2 linked regions of the Ancylobacter polymorphus genome follow. The protein of the gene in region 1 interacts with the protein of each later gene in a pairwise test. Links are inferred from orthologs where the notes say so. Each region holds a gene or a part of one and is shown on either strand. Other genes may lie near its edges.

What was found.
Region 2: the proteins of K9D25_RS02665 (region 1) and K9D25_RS07530 interact in binary tests that used the Escherichia coli proteins (3 or more experiments, as listed by UniProt). The link is inferred for Ancylobacter polymorphus from one-to-one orthologs.

The regions. Positions count from the first base shown.
Region 1 is NZ_CP083239.1:578,689-582,306, reverse strand. Bases 92-3,392 are described here. They hold K9D25_RS02665 ([protein-PII] uridylyltransferase), read right to left. Parts: upstream 3,085-3,392; coding sequence 292-3,084; downstream 92-291. Other genes in these bases: K9D25_RS02670 (MFS transporter), read left to right, coding at 92-258. In the rest of the region: more of K9D25_RS02670, read left to right, coding at 1-91; K9D25_RS02660 (PRC-barrel domain-containing protein), read right to left, coding at 3,397-3,618.
Region 2 is NZ_CP083239.1:1,605,596-1,608,624, reverse strand. The notes cover bases 278-2,989. They hold K9D25_RS07530 (P-II family nitrogen regulator), read right to left. Parts: upstream 1,947-2,989; coding sequence 1,608-1,946; downstream 278-1,607. Other genes in these bases: K9D25_RS07525 (acyl-CoA thioesterase), read right to left, coding at 2,243-2,989; K9D25_RS07535 (ammonium transporter), read right to left, coding at 278-1,556. In the rest of the region: more of K9D25_RS07535, read right to left, coding at 195-277; more of K9D25_RS07525, read right to left, coding at 2,990-3,029. UniProt on the Escherichia coli protein: Involved in the regulation of nitrogen metabolism. Regulates the activity of its targets by protein-protein interaction in response to the nitrogen status of the cell.

The sequences.
Region 1 (3,618 bases):
GTCATCAACCTCATCATGTCGAGCGCCTTCGCCGCCATCCTCGTCTACGCCATCGAGCTGATGCCGCACCGCATCGGGCTGGTCGGCGGGTTCTTCTATGGGCTGGTGTTCGGCCTTGGCGGGCTGGCGGCGGCGGCGCTGGGCGTGTTCGCCGACCGCTACGGCATCGACGCGGTGTATCAGGCCTGCGCCTTCCTGCCCGCCTTCGGCCTGCTGGCCTTTCTCCTGCCGAGCCTGCGCGGCGCGCGGGTGTCCTGACCCCGCGCGCCCGGCACATACCGTAGCGCCGCCTCAGGCGGCGTTGGCCTCGTCATCGGCGTCCAGCACCTGCAACAGCGCGCGGCGGATGGCGGAATGGCGCGCCGCGCCCATGATCTTCGCCCCCATCAGATCGGTGACGTAGAACACGTCCACCGCCCGCTCGCCAAAGGTGGCGATGTGCGCCGAGGCGATGTTGAGGTTGAGCCGCGACAGCGTCTGGGTCAGGCCGTAGAGCAGGCCCGGCCGGTCGAGCCCGGACACTTCGATCACGGTGTGGCGGTTCGACCAGGAATTGTTGAGCGTGACCTCGGGCTCCACGGTGAAGGCGCGCGGCCGCCGCGGGATGCGGCGGGCGACCACTTCCGGCAGCCGGATCTCGCCGGCCAGCGACTTCTCGATGGCGGAGGCGATGCGATCGGCGCGGCGCATCTCGTCCTCGTCCTGCTCGAAGGCGCGGGTGAGCGAAATGGTGTCGAGCGCCCGCCCGTCCGTGGTGGTGCTGATCTGCGCGTCGACAATGTGCGCCCCGGCGCTGGCGCAGGCGCCGGCGATCACCGCCAGTAGCTTGGGGTGATCGGGCGCGAAGACGGTGAGCTCGGTGATGCCGCGCGTGGGATCGGTGATGGCGCGGGTGGCGAGCGCCTTGCCCTGCGCCTCGGTCTCGCGGATGAAGCGGGCATGCTCCATCTGGTGCTGGCGGTCGGTCTGCAGCCAGTAGGTGGGGTAGTGGCGGCCCATATAGGCGTCGAGGTCGGCCGCGTCCCACTCGGCGAGGGCGCCGCGCAGTTCCGCCTGGGCGCGGGCGACGCGCTGGTTGCGGTTGCTCTCGGAGAAGCCGCCGGTGATGACCGGCTCGGTCTCGTGATAGAGCGTGCGCAGAAGCTGCGACTTCCAGTTGTTCCACACGCCCGGCCCCACGGCGCGGATATCGGCGGTGGTGAGGATGAGCAGCAGCTTCATCCGCTCCAGATTCTGCACCACGCTTGCGAAATTCTCGATCGTCTTGCGGTCGGAGAGGTCGCGCGATTGGGCGATGGTGGACATGGTGAGGTGCTGTTCGATCAACCAGGCCACCGTGTCGGTATCCACCGGGCTGAGGCCGAAACGCGGGCACAGGCGGCGGGCGACGCGGGCGCCGGCGATGGAATGGTCCTCCGGCCGGCCCTTGGCGATGTCGTGCAGCAGCACCGCGATATAGAGCAGCTGCCGGTTCTTGATCGTCGGCATCAGCTCATTGGCGAGGCCGTAATCGGGCCGGTCGCCGCGCTCGATGCGCGAGAGCGCGCCGATGGAGCGGATGAGGTGCTCGTCCACCGTGTAGGAATGATACATGTTGAACTGCATCATCGCGACGATGCGGCCGAATTCCGGGATGAAGCGGCCGAGCACGCCGGTCTCGTTCATCCGCCGCAAGACGATTTCCGGGCTTTCCTTCGAGGTGAGGATCTCGACGAACAGCCGGTTGGCTTCCGGGTTCTCGCGCAGATTGTGGTCGATGAGCTTGAGCGAGCGCGTGGCGAGGCGCATCGCGTCGGGGTGGAAGTTCAGCCCGTGCTTGCCGGCGAGATGGAAGATGCGGATGAGGTTGAGCGGGTCGCGGCCGAAGGCGCTGGAATCGGCGACATTGATGCGGTCATTGTCGACGATGAAATCGGCGCTTTCCTTCAGCGTGCGCCGGCCGGAGCGGCGCAGCCGCGCGATCATCCGGTCGAGCCGCGGCACCGGCTTGTCGTGGCGCTCTTCCAGCGCGGCGGAGACGATGGCGGTGAGGTCGCCGACATCCTTGGCCACGAGGAAATAGTGCTTCATGAAGCGCTCCACATCCTTCAGGCCGGGATGGGAGACATAGCCGAGCCGCTCGGCCATTTCGCGCTGCAGGTCGAAGGAGAGGCGCTCCTCCGGCTTGCCGGCGAGGAAATGCAGGTGGCAGCGCACGGACCAGAGGAAATTCTCGCAGCGGCGGAAGATCTTGGCTTCCTCAGGCGTGAACACGCCCTTGGCCACGAGTTCGCGCGTCTCGTGCACGCGGTAGACATATTTCGCGATCCAGAACAGCGTGTGCAGATCGCGCAGGCCGCCCTTGCCGTCCTTCACATTCGGCTCGACGACATAGCGCGACTGGCCGGCGCGCTTCAGCCGCTCCTCGCGCTCGCCGAGCTTGGCGGCGACGAATTCCGCCGCCGTGCCCTGCACCACCTCCTTGTCGAAGCGGGCGGTCAGCTCCTCGAACAGCGTCTTCTCGCCGATGAGCAGCCGCGCTTCGAGCAGCGCGGTGCGGATGGTCATGTCGCCGCGCGCCTGGCGGATGCACTCATCGACCGAGCGGGTAGAGTGGCCGACCTTGAGCCCCATGTCCCACAGCACGTAGAGAATGGCCTCGGCGACGCTCTCGCCCCAGGCGGTCTGCTTGTAGGGCAGCAGGAAAAGGATGTCTGTGTCCGAGCCCGGCGCCATCAGGCCGCGGCCATAGCCGCCGACGGCGACAATCGCCATGCGCTCGGAGGTGGAGGGATTGTCCGAGGGATAGAGCGTCTTTACCGCCAGCTCGTGCACCAGGGCGATGATCTCGTCCTGCAGGCGCGAGAGCCGCTCGGCGCAGCGACGGCCGGAGCCTTCCACCATCAGCCAGCGCTCGGCGACCTTGTGGCCGTGCTGATAGGCGGCCTTGAGGCGTCGCGCCATCTGCGTGCGCAATTCGATCTCGCGGCCGGACTTGCTGGTGCCGAGCACCTCGCGCGCCAGCGCGGCGAGTTCGACGCGCATGGCGTCGATGTCGAACAGTTCCTTGAAGGGATGGTCGGGGCGGCGGCGGGGTTCGGTCATGGCGGGGTCCGGCTGGTCGGATATCCGCTTTACCCGATCCGCCGGCCGCCGTCATCGTGCGCTGCCGCGCGGGAAGGCCGGCGCAGCCACACGACATGTCCGCACGAGGGCGGACATGGTTCCAAAAACGAGACATGCCCGCCGCGAGGGCGGGCAAGGCTCTCAAACGAGACATGCCCGCCGCGAGGGCGGGCAAGGCTCTCAAACGAGACATGCCCGCCACGAGGGCGGGCATGTCCATCCTGACGGCACGGCAGACGCCGGCGGTCGCTACATGAGGGCCGCGGGCGCGGCCGAACCGTGAGGCGTGGATCAGTTGGTCGTGGTGGTGGTCGCACCCGTGCTCGGGGTTTCCGAACGGGCCTGCTCCAGGCTCTTGAACTCGGGAGCCGCGTTCAGCTCTTCCTTGGTCATCGAGACCACGACCTTCTCGCCATTGTCGGTGGGGGTGGCGGTCAGCGAGTCGAAGGACACTGCGACCGGCTTGGCGCCGATGCCGAGGAAGCCGCCGACATCGATCACCACGGCGATGAT
Region 2 (3,029 bases), 1.0 Mb from region 1 along the record:
GTCTCGCCTCGGCCACGGAATGCGGCCTCTGCCGGCACAATAGCCCGGCTGCGGTAAAGGCGTTCTTAACCATGCGCGCGCAAAGCGCCGGGCCGCCGGCAAAGAAAAGGCCCCGGCAGTGCCGGGGCCTTGCGCAATCGAGAGACGGGAAACGGCGCGCGGAACGCGCCGCCCGGCGGAGCCGGAGGCTCCGATCAGCTGTGATAGGCGCGCTCGCCGTGCTCGACGATGTCGAGACCCTCGCGCTCCTTCTCCACCGACGGACGCAGCCCGATGAGGACGTTGACCACGTAGTAGAGGATCGCCGAGACGATGCCGCCCCACACGAGGGTCACCGCCACCGCCTGGAACTGCACCCACACCTGGTGGCCCATCGCGTAATCGGCGATGCCGGGGCCGCCGAGCGCCGGGGCGACGACGATGCCGGTGCCGATGGCGCCGACGATGCCGCCCACGCCATGGACGCCGAACACGTCGAGGCTATCGTCATAGCCGAGCGCGTTCTTCACCGTGGTGCAGAAGAAGAAGCAGATGATGGCGGCGACGAAGCCGAGCACGATCGCGCCGAGCGGGCCGGAAAGGCCGGCGGCCGGGGTGATGGCGACGAGGCCGGCGACCATGCCGGAGATGGCGCCGAGCATGGAGGGCTTGCCCTTGGCCAGCCACTCGATGAGCGTCCAGCCGACGATCGCGCCGGCGGTGGCGACGAAGGTGTTGATCACGGCGAGCGTGGTGCCGGCATTGGCTTCAAGGTTGGAGCCGGCGTTGAAGCCGAACCAGCCCACCCACAGGACGCTGGCGCCGACCATGGCGAAGGGCAGCGAGTGGGGAGGCATCAGCTCCTTGCCGTAGCCGGTGCGCTTGCCGATGATGATGCAGCCGACGAGGCCCGCAATACCGGCATTGATGTGCACCACGGTGCCGCCGGCGAAGTCGAGCGCGCCCATGGCGAACAGGTAGCCTTCCGAGAACCACACCATGTGGGCGATCGGGTAGTAGACGAAGGTCACCCAGAGGATGCTGAACAGCACGATGGCCGAGAACTTCATGCGCTCGGCGAAGGCGCCGATGATCAGCGCGGGGGTGATGGCCGAGAAGGTCATCTGGAACACGATGAAGATGTATTCCGGAATCTTCACGCCCTTGGAGAAGGTGTCGGCCAGGCTTTCCGTGGTGACGCCGGCGAGGAAGGCCTTCTCGAAGCCGCCGATGAAGGCGTTGCCGGAGGTGAAGGCGAGCGAGTAGCCGTAGAACACCCAGAGCAGCATCATCACGGCGGCGATGACGGTGACCTGCATGAGGACCGAGAGCATGTTCTTGGCGCGCACGAGGCCGCCATAGAACAGGGCGAGGCCCGGCACGGTCATGAACAGAACGAGGATGGAGGAGACCATCATCCAGGTGATGTCGCCCTTGTCCACGGTGACCGCGGCGGCGACCTCGGCGGTGGCTTCCGCGCCGGCGGCCGGGTTGTCCTGGGCGAAAGCGGCGGCCGCGAACAGCGCCGTCGTCGCCAGCGCAGGCAGGCCCGCGCGTATCCAATTCTTGGTCGTCATGGGTTCAATGCTCCGTCGCAATCGGAAAATATCGGGATCGGTGACGCAGGCTCAGAGGGCGTCGGCGTCGGTTTCGCCGGTGCGGATGCGCACGGCCTGATCGATCGCGTAGACGAAGATCTTGCCGTCGCCGATCTGGCCGGTCTTGGCCGAGGTGGTAATCGCGTCGATGACCTTGGAAACATGATCGGACGCCACGGCGACCTCGATCTTGAGCTTGGGCAGGAAGCTCACTGCGTATTCCGCGCCGCGATAGATCTCGGTGTGGCCCTTCTGACGGCCATATCCCTTGACCTCCGTAACGGTCAGTCCGTGCACACCAATGCCAGTGAGCGCATCCCGGACTTCCTCAAGCTTGAAGGGCTTGATGATAGCCATGACGATCTTCATGGGTTCTGTCCCCGCTTGGCCCCGAACCGCTGGCGGGGTTCTGGGCGTTTCATGTCGGACTCGCCGAGGTTGTTTTCCGCAACCTGCCGATCCAGCCGGCGAGAGAGAATCAATTCGCGTGCCAACCGTTGCGGATCAACGCTTCCGGTGGAAATGCCGCCGGCCGGCGCCGGCCGATGCCGCGTCGGTGGCCACCGCCCTGCCCGCACGCGACGCCGCCGGATTGCTCAATTCTTGATCGGGGCAGTGACCCTTCCCGAGTCACCGCCCCACATTCGCCATCAGTCGGCTAATTTTTAGGCAGATGCCTGTGCGGCAGGCGCCCGCACCGGCCGGATCAGCCCTTCCTGCGCCACCGAAGCGACCAGGCGCCCGGCGCGGTCATAGATCAGCCCGCGCGCCAAGCCGCGCGCGCCGGCGGCGCTGGGGCTGTCCTGGGCATAGAGCAGCCAGTCATCGGCGCGGAAGGGACGGTGCAGCCACAGCGCGTGGTCGAGGCTGGCGACCTGCAGGTTCTCGCCGAGCACGCTGGTGCCGTGCAGCGTCGTCGTCGCTTCCAGGAGCGTCATGTCCGAGGCATAGGCGAGCACGGCTTGGTGCAGCCCTTCCGCGTCGGGCAGCGGGCCCGTGGTGCGGAACCACACCGCCCGGCGCGGCGCGACGCGCTTTTCCCCGAGCCCCACCGGCTTTAATTCGATCGGGCGCGGGCGGCGCCAATAGGCCAGCACGGGCGCCGGCAGGGTAGCGATTACCTCGGCCGGCAGTTCGCCGATGCCCGGCACCTCCTCCGGCGGCGGCACCGCCATGTCGAGGTCGAGCTGGTGTTCCAGCCCCGGCTCCTGGCGATGGAACGAGACCGACATGATGAAGATCGGCCGTCCGTGCTGGATCGCCACCGCCCGCCGCGTGGCGAAGCTGCGCCCGTCGCGCACCCGCTCCACATCGTAGATGATCGGCACCTTCGGATCGCCGGCGAGCAGGAAATAGGCGTGCATGGAATGGGCGGCGAGCCCTTCCACCGTGCGCTGCGCGGCCACCAGCGCCTGCGCCAGCACCTGCCCGCCAAAGACGCGGGTGCGGAAC